DNA from 2 places in the Gordonia hongkongensis genome. Region 1 is predicted to be linked to the other one. Evidence: riboswitches for the same ligand, from Rfam matches in the RefSeq annotation. Region 1 holds a riboswitch; the other holds the start of a gene.
The links. Region 1 has a riboswitch for S-adenosylmethionine ahead of MVF96_RS08480 (bifunctional o-acetylhomoserine/o-acetylserine sulfhydrylase). Riboswitches for the same ligand answer to the same signal wherever they lie in the genome.

Region 1 (6,608 bases):
ATCGCGGCAGAGCATGAGCTCGAGGTCGTGAACCCGACGGCGCCGGAGCTGGTCGTGGCCACCGGCGCAGCCTTGCTGGCCCTCCAGAGTTATTCGGGCGCAGCGCGTCTGGCGTTCATCGGGGGCAAGCGGCAGCGCGAGTGGCTTTCCGCGACCCCAATTGCGGTTGCCGGGGCGGTCATCGCGGCCACATTGATGACGATCTACGCGGTGAGCTCGTCGTTCGCCGACCGTCCGGCCGTCGAGCCGCAGCCGTCGGTCAGCAGTGTGCCCCCCGCGGCGGCGACCAGCGAGGAGGAGCCGCCGTCCACCGCGCGGCCCACCTCCCAGCCGATCACCCGAATCCCGGCCGAACCCGTCGAGCCCACCGTCGTCACTCCCGTTCCGACGCAACGGCCCGCGCCCGAGACCGGCTGGAACGACCCGCCGGCATGGGCGACGACGGAGTTGCCGCCGACGCGGCCGTCCACGAGTACCAGCACCCGCACCCTCTCGCCGTTCCCGTGGCCGGACCTGACCTTCCCGCCCGGTTCGACACCGACGATCCCGCCGGACCTGCTGCCCCCGGGTATGCGTCCGCCGAGTGTGGCGCCCACTCCGCCGCCGCCCACGTACTCGACGTCGACGTTGCGCTCCGCGCCCAGCGGCCCGCCGCGGCCGAGCAGCACCCGCGCCACCGGGTCGACTGAGATTCCGGGTGTAGCCGAACCGGGGAAATCCGTTGACGGGGAGTCGGGCTCACCGGTGACCCCGGTACCTCGGTCCGGCAGCCCGGTCCCGTCGGTGCCGGCGCCGCGCTGACAGGACGCCGCCGACAGCTGGGTTACGGTCCGTCAGGCGTCGCGACGCGCGAGTTCGACAGTGCGCTTGAGTAGATCGCTGATGGCATCGAATTCGGTGAGGAATCCGTCGTGGCCGGTCTCGGAGTTGACGACCTGGAGCCCGCCGACGCAGTTGCCCAGCTCGTCGGCGAGTTCGACCTGCAGCCGGATCGGGTAGAGACGATCGGAGTCGATCCCCCCGACGATCACCGGAACGCGGCAATTGTTGAGCGCCTTGGCGACTCCGCCGCGACCACGGCCGACGTCGTGGTGGTTGAGGACCTCGGTGAGGACGACGTAGCTGGCCGGGTCGAAGCGGGACATCAGCTTCGACGCCTGGTGGTCGAGATAGCTTTGCACGGCGTAGCGCCCGCCGGTCAGGGGATTCTCGTCGCCCTGGGCGTCGTTGCCGAAGCGGGAGTCGAGCTCCGGCTCGCTGCGGTACATGAGGTGGGCGATCCGACGCGCGATCCCCATGCCCTGCAACGGAATGCGGCCGGTGCCGTGGTAGTCGCCGCCGCACCAGTCCGGGTCGGCCTTGATCGCGGCGATCTGTGCGGACTGGATACCGATCTGATCCGCGGTCGCGCGGGCGCCGACGGCGAGCACGAGGGCGCTGCGGACGCGGTCGGGGTACTCGATGGCCCACTCGAGCGCGCGGGCGCCGCCCATCGAACCGCCGAGAACCGCACCGACGCTGCGGATTCCGAGGCGGTCCAGCAGTGCCACCTCGGCGCGGACCTGGTCGAGCACGGTGATCTGTGGGAAGCGTGAGCCCCAGGGCCGACCGTCGGGGGCGATGGAGCCCGGACCCGTCGAGCCCTTGCATCCGCCCAGGACGTTGGCGGAGATGACGCACCATTCGTCGGTGTCGATGGCCTGTCCCGGGCCGATCAGCCCGTCCCACCATCCGGCCGAGTCGTGGTCGGCGTCGGCGGGTCCGGTGACGTGCGAGTCGCCGGTCAGTGCGTGGAGCGTGAGGATGACGTTGTCGCGGGACGGCGACAACGTCCCCCAGCGCTGGAACGCCAGGGTGACGTCGTCGATCCGTGCTCCGCTGTCGAGAGGCAACGAGCCGATGGGAATGCCGACGAGTTCCCCGTCCGGGAGGGTCTCCCAGTCGGGCTGATCAGATGCTGTCGCATTCAGGTCGATACTCACCGACAAAGCTGCCTCACCTGTTTCACTTGGCCGCCGCGAATCCCTGTTCGAGATCGGCCAAGATGTCGTCGATTCCCTCGATGCCCACGGCGAGCCGGACCAGTCCCGGGGCCACGCCCGCGGCGAGCTGCTCCTCGGGGGTGAGCTGGCTGTGTGTGGTCGAGGCGGGGTGGATGACCAGCGACCGCACATCGCCGATGTTGGCGACGTGGCTGTGCAGGCTGAGCGCGTCCACGAACTTCTTGCCGGCGTCCACTCCGCCCTGGATCTCGAAGGCGATGATCGCACCCTGACCCTTCGGGGCCAATTCCTGACCGCGCTTGTACCAGGGCGAGGACTCCAGACCCGCGTACGCCACGGACTCGACCTGCGGGTGTGCATCGAGGAAGGCGGCGACCTTCTGCGCGTTGGCGACGTGGCGCTCGATGCGCAGACTCAGCGTCTCCAGGCCCTGTGCCAACAGGAACGCGTTGAACGGGGAGATCGCCGCGCCGGTGTCACGCAACCACTGCACGCGTGCCTTGAGTGCGAAGGCGGGCGCGCCCAGGTCGGCGAAGACAGCACCGTGGTAGCTCGGGTCCGGCGTGGTGAAACCGGGGAACAGGTCCTTCCCGTCGCGCTGGACCCGCCAGTCGAAGGTGCCGCCGTCGACGATGACGCCGCCGATCGCGGTGCCGTGACCGCCGATGTACTTCGTCGCCGAGTGCACGACGATGTCGGCGCCGTGGGCCAGCGGGCTGATCAGGTACGGGGTGGCGACGGTGTTGTCGATGATGAGGGGTACGCCGTTGCGGTGCGCGACCTCCGCGATCCCCGAGATGTCGAGGATCTCGTTGTTGGGGTTGGAGATCGACTCACCGAAGAACGCGCGGGTGTTGTCCTTGACCGCGGCCTGCCACGACGCCGGATCCTCGGGGTCCTCGACGAAGCTCACCTCGACCCCGAGCTTGGGCAGTGTGTAGTGGAAGAGGTTGTACGTGCCGCCGTACAGGCGGGGGCTCGACACCACGTGCCCGCCGGTCTCGACGGCGTTGAGGATCGCGTAGGTCTCGGCGGCCTGTCCCGATGCGACGAGCAGCGCGGCGACGCCGCCCTCGAGCGCGGCGATCCGCTGCTCGACGGCATCCTGCGTGGGATTCATGATGCGTGTGTAGATGTTGCCCGGTTCGGCGAGCCCGAAGAGATTGGCCGCGTGCTGGGTGTCGTTGAAGACATACGACGTCGTCTGGTAGATCGGCAGCGCACGGGCGTTGGTCACCGCGTCCGCGGACTGCCCGACGTGGATCTGCTTCGTCTCGAAGCTCCAGTTCTCGCTGGGATCGTTGCTGTCGAGGGTGCCGTCAGGGACATCAGACATGGCGATTCATCACTTTCTACGGTCGGCAGGGCCAACTCGACCCTGTTGGGGTCCGACCTTCGGACCCGCGCTTGCCGGGGATCGCCACTGCGATCCCGCAACCCGGTCATCACCCGGAGCACCCCACCGCGGAAGGAGGGTTGCCGATCAGCCAGCCGGGGCTTCGCACTGATACTCATGACCTGGCGACAAGGATATAACACGGATGTGAGCGCCCGAGAACCGTCCCGGTCACGCCGCGCCCAACCCTTGAGAAGTGCACCGGAAGGGTGCCGGTGGCTGTCCTCCGACCGAGTGAAATCGGGTGTGGTCAGATACGAAACCACTGGTCAAGGTAGTTAGCGACGCTCAGCGTGCTGTCGGTTCCGCGATCGCGGATCTAGAGTTCGGGACAGCCCCGGCTGCACCGGAATGCTCCGCTCAGGTGGTCCGGGTTCGCACAGGAGCGCTCATGGCCGTGATGGCTCATCTCCGGACCCGACGCGTCGCTCTGTTGGCCGCCTCGATGTCGACGTTGTCGACCCTCGCCGCATTCGGCTTCACCGGGGTGGCGGCGGCGACAGCCGGCGGGCCCTCGTGCAGCGGTGCCGTCGTGGTGGTCGGGGGGACCGTCGACGCTGAGTCGCTATTGCTCGAGGGCGTCAAGGAGCGTTACCGCGAGCAGGGCTATGAGGTGATCAACGCGCCCTACCCGGCGACCATATGGCCGCTCGGAGCGACGGGGTACGACCGCAGTACCGAACAGGGGATCGCATCGACGGCGTCCGCGATCTCGTCGTATCGAGAAGCGTGCGGGTCCGAGGCGCCGGTGGTGGTGACGGGCTATTCGCAAGGGGCGCGCATCGCTGGAGACGTGCTCGCCGGTATCGGCAACGGCCGGAAGTTCGATGTCGCGAACACGCCCGACGATCCCAGCGACGACGTCGTGATCTCCGACGTCGGGGTGTCGGGCGAGCTGTATTCGGATCCGCGGCAGGCCGGTGACAAGACCGGGCGAGGTATCGAGCTGTCGCTGATCGGGATCATTCCCGGACTGACCATGTCGGGGCCACGTGGTGCCGGCAGCACGGACGCCGGCTTCGGGACGGTCAGCGACCGGGTCGTGTCGGTGTGCATCGAGGGCGACCCGATCTGCGACCTGCCCGATCCCGTCTACGACCCGATCGGCGCCATCGACGGCATCCTCGGCTACCAGGTCAAGCATTTCCTGTATCCAGAGGAGATGTCGGGCAACCCGCTGCAGCCGGGATACACGTGGGCGAAACGTCCGGTCGAATGTGCGGACGGCGTCTGTATGGTCGCTGCGGACTCCGCACTCGCCGAACTCGTCCAGGGCTGGGCTCGCAACCTCGGCTACCAGGGCGCCATCGGCGATTTCCTGTCGGATCGCCCGACCATCGGGCTTCCGTTCGGCATCGAACTGGCGAATCTGCAGCCGGTGGTCCGGCTGGTGCAGGGCTTGCTGCCGCCACTCCCACGTCTCGGGTACGGCGCATACCTACCCGACATCTTCGTCTTCGAGGACATCCTGCAGGGCATCGTCACCGCGACACCGGCTCGGTTCGTGCGCGGTGTCAGCGCCCTGGCTGCCAGCGTGCGCAGCATCGTCCTGCTGCCGGTCAACTTCGTCCGATACTGGGCGGGCGCGCTCATCGGGCCGGTGGCGTCGGAGGGCGGCGCCGTCACGATTCTCGCGGCGGACACGTCGCACCTGCGATCGTCCACGTTCGCGCGACTGGCAGCCGTACCCGACGAGTCCGTGGGGCCGGTCCGCGCTGAAGAAGTGGGCGGGTCCGGCCCCTCGTCCGAGCCGTCGGCGGCCCGGGGTGCCGAACCGGATGCCACCGACCCGTCACCGGCCGAGCAGCCCCCGGTGGGCCACACGACCGACACGTCGTCGGGGGCCGACACGGGCACCGATACCGAGACCGATACGCCCGACGCGGACCCCGCGCCTGCCCCGCCTCGCGACGACGACTCGCCGGCCGCCACCGATCCCTCGGGAAGCGATGTCAAGACGTCTGGAACCGACGGCCACGGGGGAGAGGACGGCGAGAAGGCCGGCTCGTCCGACACGGCTTCGGACCCGGACGGGCCTTCCGCAGACCCGTCCGACCCCGACAGCGATGCGGGCTCCGAAGCCGGCGACTGACACCCCGCGCGATGCTGAGGACACTGCGTGTGTGAATGAACTCACCACCGGCTGAGGAATCAGCGCTGACGGGCGCGGGTTGGCATCGACCGTGCCTGATGCTCTCTCGACGACCGAAGCCCCGGCCGACCCCTCACTGACGGGTCCGTCCACCGCCGGGGAACTCCGCAGCCCCGCGCGGGCCGAATCGGCCGAGGTGTCCCGCCGGGTGCGTCGGTGGACGATCCTCGCCCTTGCGCTGGGTGGATTCGGGATCGGGACGACCGAGTTCGTCGCCATGGGCCTCCTGCCCAACATCGCCGGATCTCTGGGTGTCTCGGAACCGACTGCCGGACATGTCATCTCGGCCTACGCGATGGGTGTGGTGGTGGGTGCGCCGCTGATCGCGGCGCTCACCGCGCGGATGTCCCGTCGGACGCTTCTGATCGGCTTGATGGTGGCGTTCACGGTCGGCAACCTCGCGACCGTCCTCGCACCGGATTACGGTTTGCTGCTGGTGGCGAGATTCGTCGCCGGCCTCCCGCACGGCGCCTACTTCGGTGTCGCGGCTCTGGTCGCCGCTCATCTGGCCGGCCCGCGCAACCGTGGCAAGGCCGTGGGACAGGTGATGCTCGGTCTGTCCGTCGCGAACGTCCTCGGCGTACCGGCGGCCGCCTGGCTCGGTGAGACGCTCGGCTGGCGGTCCGCGTTCGCGATCGTGGTCGTGATCGGAATCGCCACCGTCGTCGCGCTGATCCGGGTGCTTCCCACGCTCAGCGGGGTGAAGACCACCGACCCGCTCACCGAGCTCGGTGCACTCAAGCGGTCCCAGGTCTGGTTCACACTGGTCATCGGAACCGTCGGGTTCGGTGGGATGTTCGCGTTCTACACGTATCTCAACTCCGCGCTGACCACCGACACCGGGCTGTCGGTGTCGGTCGTGCCGTTCGCCCTGATGTTGTACGGACTGGGAATGGTGACCGGCAACTTCGTCGGCGGTTATGTCGCGGACCGCAGCGTGGCGGTGGCGATCCTCGGCGGACTCACCGCCACCGCACTCTCCCTCGGCGCTTTTGCGGTGCTGGCCGAGAATGCTTGGGCGGCATTGATCCTCACCTACCTCGTGGCGCTCACGGGA
Region 2 (6,608 bases), 2.5 Mb from region 1:
GCGGGTCGCGCGTCCGCCGGCGAGGTGCCGCCGGACATCAGGGCGAACGACAGCACACGGCCGTCGACTGTCTGCACTATGCCGGTCAACGAACTGACCCCGGTGAGTGTTCCGGTCTTGGCGCGTGCCCAGCCCGCGCCCGGGTTGCCCGGGGCGTCGAACCGGTCCGCGAGCGTACCGGTGCCACCGGCGATCGGCAGCCCGTCGAGCATCGGGCGCAGCGCCGGCCGGCTGGGCCCGCTGGCGGCCGTCATCACGGCGTCGAGCAGTTCCGGCGTGGTGCGGTTGGCGTAGGAGATCCCCGACGCATCGTGCAGGGTGGTGCCCGCCCACTGGTCCGGGAACATCGACGACAGGACTTGTTCGATCGCCTCCACGCCGCCGGCGTGCGTGGGCGGCCCGCCCCGGTGCACCGACAGTTCGATGGCCAGGGTCTCGGCGAGCACGTTGTCGCTGTAGCGCAGCATGTCGTTGACCCGGGTGACCAGCGGCGCCGACTGGACCTTCGCGATGACGCGGTCGTTCCCCGATGCGGCTGCGCCGGAACCGGTCACCTCCGTGACGGGACCCTCCACGCCGAGAGCCGCGGCCAGCGCCTCGCCGGCCATGATGCCCGGTTCCGCGGTGCGCGGCGAGTACTCGTCGAGCGGTTCGAGCCGGGCGCCGTCGACCATCAGCGATTCGATCGGCGCGATGTCGCCACCCTGGATGTCCCGGCGGTCCCAGGTGGTGTCCATCGTCGGACCCGAGAACGCGCTCAGGTCGACGGCCACCGACGTCACCGGGATCTCGGTGTCCTCGATCTGCCGCGCGAGGTCGGCGATGCGACCGGGGTCGGTGTAGAAGGTGTCGGTGCCGGCGGGCTGTGCGGACAGGGTCGGGTCACCCGCCCCTCGGAGGATGATCTGCCCGTTGCTGCCGGCCACCACCGTCGTGGTCAGTCGCTGATCGTGCGGCACGGCTTCGAGGACGGCCGCGGCCGAGAGGACCTTGGCGTTCGACGCGGGGATCCGCGGACGCTCGGGGTTGCTGGTCCACAGGACCGCGCCGGTCAGCGAGTCGCTGATCATGCCGGTGAGTTCGCCGAGCGCCGGATTCCGCAGTGCCGGCGCGATGGCCCGCGACACACCGCTCGGCGTGGGCTCCGGCGCGGAGGCGACCACCGGGTCGATCCGGGGGTCGACGGCGATCGCGGCGGGCTGCGGGGGAACCCCCGGCGGCAGTTCGGGTTCCCGGTCGAGCCGGAGCGCGATGACCACCGAGGCCGTCGCGACGAGGGCCAGGATCACCACCGCGGTGATCGTCCACCACAGAAGTCTCCGACCGGAACGACCGCCGTTTCGGGTGGATGCGCCCACAAAGCCTCCGGGTCTCTCGCGGTTGACGGTCGATGGAACGGCCCGGACATACGCACAACGAGGGGTACGAACATCGAGGTCGCCGGACCAACAGTATCGTTGGGGCAGCGTGCGGGCGTTTCGGCCCGACGCGGCATCCCCGATCAAGACTGCCAGGAGGAACTGTGGAATTCGATGTGACCATCGAGATCCCCAAAGGTGGCCGCAACAAGTACGAGGTCGACCACGAGACGGGCAAGGTCTACCTCGACCGCTACCTGTACACCTCGATGGGCTACCCGGCCGACTACGGCTACATCGACGGCACCCTCGGTGAGGACGGCGACCCGCTCGACGCGATGGTCCTGCTCCCCGAGTCGGTGTTCCCGGGCATCATCGTGCGGGCACGGGTCGTCGGCATGTACACCATGACCGACGAGGCCGGTGGCGACGACAAGCTCCTCTGCGTCCCCGCCAAGGACGTGCGCTGGGACCACATCAAGGACATCTCCGACGTGTCCGAATACGAGCTGGGACCCATCGCCCACTTCTTCGAGCACTACAAGGACCTCGAGCCGGGCAAGGAGGTCGACCCGGGCGGATGGGTCGGCCGCGACCAGGCCGAGAAGATCGCACAGGAGGCCATCGATCGCCTCGCCGCGCACCCCGACGCGGCCAACGAGCCCTCGCGCGGCTGATCTCTCCCGCACACGAGACCGCCGGCACCATCATTCGAGATGGTGCCGGCGGTGTCGTCTGGTCACCAGGTGGCTTCGACTCGGCGCCTCGACCTCGACGCGCTCCTTCGTCGCTTGCTCGGCCCGGCGGCTACGCTCGGTGCCGGCTCAACCAGCAGTGGGTCAGGCCACGCGGTACCGCTACTCGGCGAGCACCGGCAGGATCTGTTCGCGGATGCGGCGTTCGGTGGCCGCGCCGTCGATCGGGATGAGGATCACGGCGTCGGCGACCTCGGCTGCGTAGATGTCGCGGACCAGCGTGATCAGTCCGTGTGTCGTCCCGATGTAGCGGATGGTCCCCGAACTCGTCTCCGACGACGCGTTCACCGCCGCAGCAGCGGCCGTGCGCGCCGACGCGGCGTCCGGCGCGACAGCCACCTCCACCTCGAGTGCGACCACGAACTTGGCCTGATCGTGGCTGCCGGCCCGGAGCAGGGAGCGGGCGCGCTGCGCCTCGCGGAGGGTCTCCCGCCGCACGACGATCGGAAACGTCTGTGCGAGATCGTCTCCCGCGAGCGCGATCTGGAATCCCGGACGTCCGATGCTGATCGGGGCCGTCGGGGTGGCAGTCGGTGCGGCGATCACGGTGCCGCGGTCAGCACGTGCGTCGAGTTCGATGGTCATCTATTCACCCCTGGTCGAGTTCGGTCGGTCTGGTCGGTTCGCGCCCGGAATGCATCGAGAATCCGGTCGATGTCGTCGACGGTGGTGCCCGCTCCGAAACTCGCGCGCACCGTGTCGGCCGGCGGTGCGAGGCCGTCGACGGTGTAGCCCGCGACTCCCGCGCGGTCGGTGGAATCGGTGAAGATCCGCAGCGGCGTGAAGCCGCCGATCGCGGCCAGGCCGGCGTCGAGACGTTCGGCGAGGCGGCGTTCGTGCAGCCCGATCGTCTCGGGTCCGAGATCGGCGAGCACCCGACACGCCTCGGCGACCGCGATCGCCCCGGGAACGCCGTCGGCGTCCGGCGAGGCGTCGACATCGGCGGCGTCGAACCAGTCACGACGACCGATCAGGACGCCGGGGCCATCCGTCCTACGACCTGGTTCACCGAACGCGACGTAGTCGATGCCGTGGCTGACGACGGAGACGGGCCGGTGCCCGACGAGTTGCGCGGCGTCGACCAGGATGCGGGCCCCGGACCGGTGCGCGAGCGAGGCGAGCCGGCCGATCGGCAGCACCTCGCCGGTGATGTCCGATACCGCGGTCACGAGCAAGAGCGATGCCGGCGCCGAGGCGAGCTCGGTCTCCAGCGCGACCAAGGTGTCCTCGATGGTCTCGCAGGCCGGGACGAAGCGCGCCCGGTCGCGCCCCTGCCGTGGTGCGCACCACCGCAGCAGGTCGGCGCCCTGCCCGATGTCGAGGACGACGACGTCGCCGGGAGTGATGCGCGCCGCGAGGTCGAGGGCAACGGCGGCATCGCGGGTGAAGACGACGGTGTCGTCGACCCGCGCACGGACGAACTGCCGCACCGATTCCCGGGCGGCGTCGAAGCGGACGTCGACTGCGGGCGACAGGCGACCGGCGGGTGCGGACAGGACAGCGGTCACGGCAGGAAACTCCTCAGACAATTCGCGCTTGCCGCGTCCGGTCGGTACGCGGCCGGGTCGTCACCCGGAGCACCCCACCGCGAAGGAGGGTTGCCGACCAGCGAGCCGGGGCTTGTCACTGGCACTCATGACCTACGACCAAGGGTCGTCGATCTCGCGCGGACGTGTCAATTTTCACTCAACGTGATCGGAAGTTAGGGCACACTTACCTGTAGCGTGTCAGGGGTGTCAGCGACTGATGTGTTCGTGTTGTCCCGCCCGCACGGCACCGTGCGGGGCACGGGCGCGGTCCGTGCGTTCACCGACGTCGACGCCGCCTCGGCCGCCCTGCGCGCCGGGACCGTCGACGGTCTGACCGGCGCGATCCCCTTCGACCTCGCCGACCCCGCCGCGCTGGTGGTGCCCGAAGTCCTGCACGTCGACGCGGCGCCGCTGGCAGGCACACCACCGCTGACGCGCACCCCGGTGTCGACGACCCTGCACCCCACGGCCGACGAGCACCGCGAACGTGTCGCACACGCGGTGAAGCGGATCGTCGCCGGCGACGTCGGCAAGGTCGTACTCGCCCGCAGCGTCGACATCGTGCTCGACGCCGAGGTCGAGCCTCGGCAACTCCTCGACGCATTGGCGGGCGGCAATGCCGGACACAACGCATTCGGTGTCGATCTCGGCGCGGCCACCGGCTCGGGTTCGTGGCTGTTGGGCGCGAGTCCCGAAGTGCTGCTGCGCAAGTCGGGCTCCGTCGTCACCTGCCACCCGTACGCGGGATCGGCGCCGCGGTCACCCGACCCGGTCGTCGACCGCGCCGCTGCCGACGGATTGTTCTCCTCGGCGAAGGATCTCGCCGAGCACGCCTTCGTCGTCGACCACCTGCGAGACCGGCTGGGACACCTCTGCGACGACGTCGACGCGCCGTCGACCCCGCAATTGCAGTCGACCGGGGAGGTCTGGCATCTGGCCACCCCGATCCGCGCGCGGCTTCGGGACCCGGCGACCACTGCGCTCGATCTCGCACTCCTGCTCGGCCCCACCCCGGCGGTCTGCGGCACGCCGAGTGATGTTGCTGCGCAGATCATCCGCGAGGTCGAGGGTGAGCGCGGCTTCTATGCGGGGGCGGTCGGCTGGTGCGACGCCGCCGGCGACGGGGAGTGGATGGTCACCATCCGGTGCCTCGAACTCGAGGCCGATCGTCGCAGCCTCCGGACGTGGGCCGGCGGCGGTATCGTCGAACACTCCGACCCGCAGGGCGAACTCGAGGAGACGGCGTTCAAGCTGCGGACGGTCCTGAACGCGTTGGGCATCGCCGCACTCGACTGAGCGGATCAATTGCGGACGCGCGCGATCTTCGCCCGTTACGCTCGTCGATGATGCCCGACGACCTGATCATCGCCCGAAATCCGGAACAGGGCTCCTCACTGCCCTTTCTGGTCCGGATTCCGCTCGGCAGTGACGGGATCGTCTTGAAGGTGAGGGAGACCTGGCCGCGAACCAGCAAGGTCTATTGTCATCGCGCCGACGAATGGCCGACCACACCGCAGATCGTCGAACGTCTTCCGGTTCGGTCGGTGACGCGGCGCGGGGCGGCGATCGATCTGGTGCTCGACCGCGCTCGCGAGAATCGGTCACAGTTCGTCGTCACGCGGGCTCGCGGACGCGAGATGATCTTCTGGCAGACGCGCAAAACCACCAAGCAGGCGCGTCCAAACGTCACGCTTCCCAAGGCTCGGGCACACGGCCAGGCGCTCGAGATCGTCGTCGACACAGGCGAGAAGTACGCCTACTCCTTCGGTCATCAACAGGCGACCACCACTCGACACCGCCTCGATGCCGGCGATTACGCGATCGTCGAGGACGACCAGGTGGTCGCCGCCGTCGAACGCAAGTCGATCGACGACCTCGGCAACGGTCTCATGAAGGGAACTCTCACCTACCAGTTGGCAGGTCTCGCGGGACTCCGACGCGCCGCGGTGGTCGTCGAAGCCTCATACAGCAAGGTGTTCACGCGCGAATACGTCAGCGGCGCCGCGCTGGCCGAGGCGGTCGCCGAGGCGCAGGTCCGGTTTCCGACCGTGCCGATCGTCTTTTGCGACAACCGCAAACTCGCCGAGGAATGGACCTACCGCTGGCTCGGTGCCGCGCTACACGAATGGCGGCTCACCGTCGGCAGCGAGCCCATCGTGCAGGGCCTGCACGGTCCACCGGCGACACCGTCGGAGATCAGGGCGTGGGCTCGCGCCCAAGGGATCGAGGTGCCCTCCAAGGGACGGATCCCGAGTACGGTGCGAGCGGCCTGGGATCGCCGGAACGACTGAATGGCACCACCCTCCGGGGACTCGGCCCCGCTCACCGAGGCGGATTCGCGCTGTGCCGCAACGGAATACGTCAGCGCGTACCCTCAGCCCAGCGCGTGGTCCAGGTCGCCCAACAGGTCGTCGACCCCTTCGAGGCCGACCGACAGCCGCACCACCGAGTCACTCAGACCGATCGCCGCGCGTCCCTCGGGACCCATCGCACGATGAGTGGTGGTCGCCGGATGCGTGATCAGCGACTTCGAATCTCCGAGATTGTTGGAGATGTCGACGATCCGCAGGCCGTTGAGGACCTCGAAGGCGCGCTTCTTGCCGTCGATGCCGTCGTGATCGTTGAGCTCGAAGGTCACCACCGTGCCGCCGCCGGACATCTGCGATTTCGCCAAGTCGTACTGCGGGTGTGACTGCAGGAAGGGGTATTTGACCCAGCGCACGCGCGGATCGCTCTCGAGGAACTCGGCGATCCGCAGCGCCGACGACACCGAGGCGTCGACGCGCAGACGCATCGTCTCCAGCCCCTTCACGAGGGTCCAGGCGTTGAACGCGCTCAACGCGGGACCGGTATGTCGCATGAGTTGCTGCACCGGTCCGTCGACGTACTCCTTGGTCCCGAGTACCGCGCCACCCATGACGCGCCCCTGGCCGTCGATGTGTTTGGTGCCCGAGTAGACGATGACG

Region 2: linked by a shared signal. The riboswitch ahead of MVF96_RS19655 (aminotransferase class V-fold PLP-dependent enzyme) and the one ahead of MVF96_RS08480 (bifunctional o-acetylhomoserine/o-acetylserine sulfhydrylase) in region 1 are both predicted to bind S-adenosylmethionine.

Annotation. Positions count from the first base shown of each region.
Region 1 is NZ_CP095552.1:1,866,853-1,873,460, forward strand. Features, by position in the region: gene MVF96_RS08470 (Hsp70 family protein) at 1-801, shown strand, start outside; gene metX (homoserine O-acetyltransferase MetX) at 834-1,988, opposite strand; gene MVF96_RS08480 (bifunctional o-acetylhomoserine/o-acetylserine sulfhydrylase) at 2,005-3,339, opposite strand; SAM riboswitch class IV at 3,402-3,522, opposite strand; gene MVF96_RS08485 (cutinase family protein) at 3,791-5,491, shown strand; gene MVF96_RS08490 (MFS transporter) at 5,583-6,608, shown strand, end outside.
Region 2 is NZ_CP095552.1:4,346,581-4,353,188, forward strand. Features, by position in the region: gene dacB (D-alanyl-D-alanine carboxypeptidase/D-alanyl-D-alanine endopeptidase) at 1-1,358, opposite strand, end outside; gene MVF96_RS19645 (inorganic diphosphatase) at 1,523-2,035, shown strand; gene MVF96_RS19650 (hypothetical protein) at 2,216-2,698, opposite strand; gene MVF96_RS19655 (aminotransferase class V-fold PLP-dependent enzyme) at 2,695-3,621, opposite strand; SAM riboswitch class IV at 3,641-3,754, opposite strand; gene MVF96_RS19660 (isochorismate synthase) at 3,862-4,938, shown strand; gene MVF96_RS19665 (ERCC4 domain-containing protein) at 4,989-5,933, shown strand; gene MVF96_RS19670 (O-succinylhomoserine sulfhydrylase) at 6,017-6,608, opposite strand, start outside.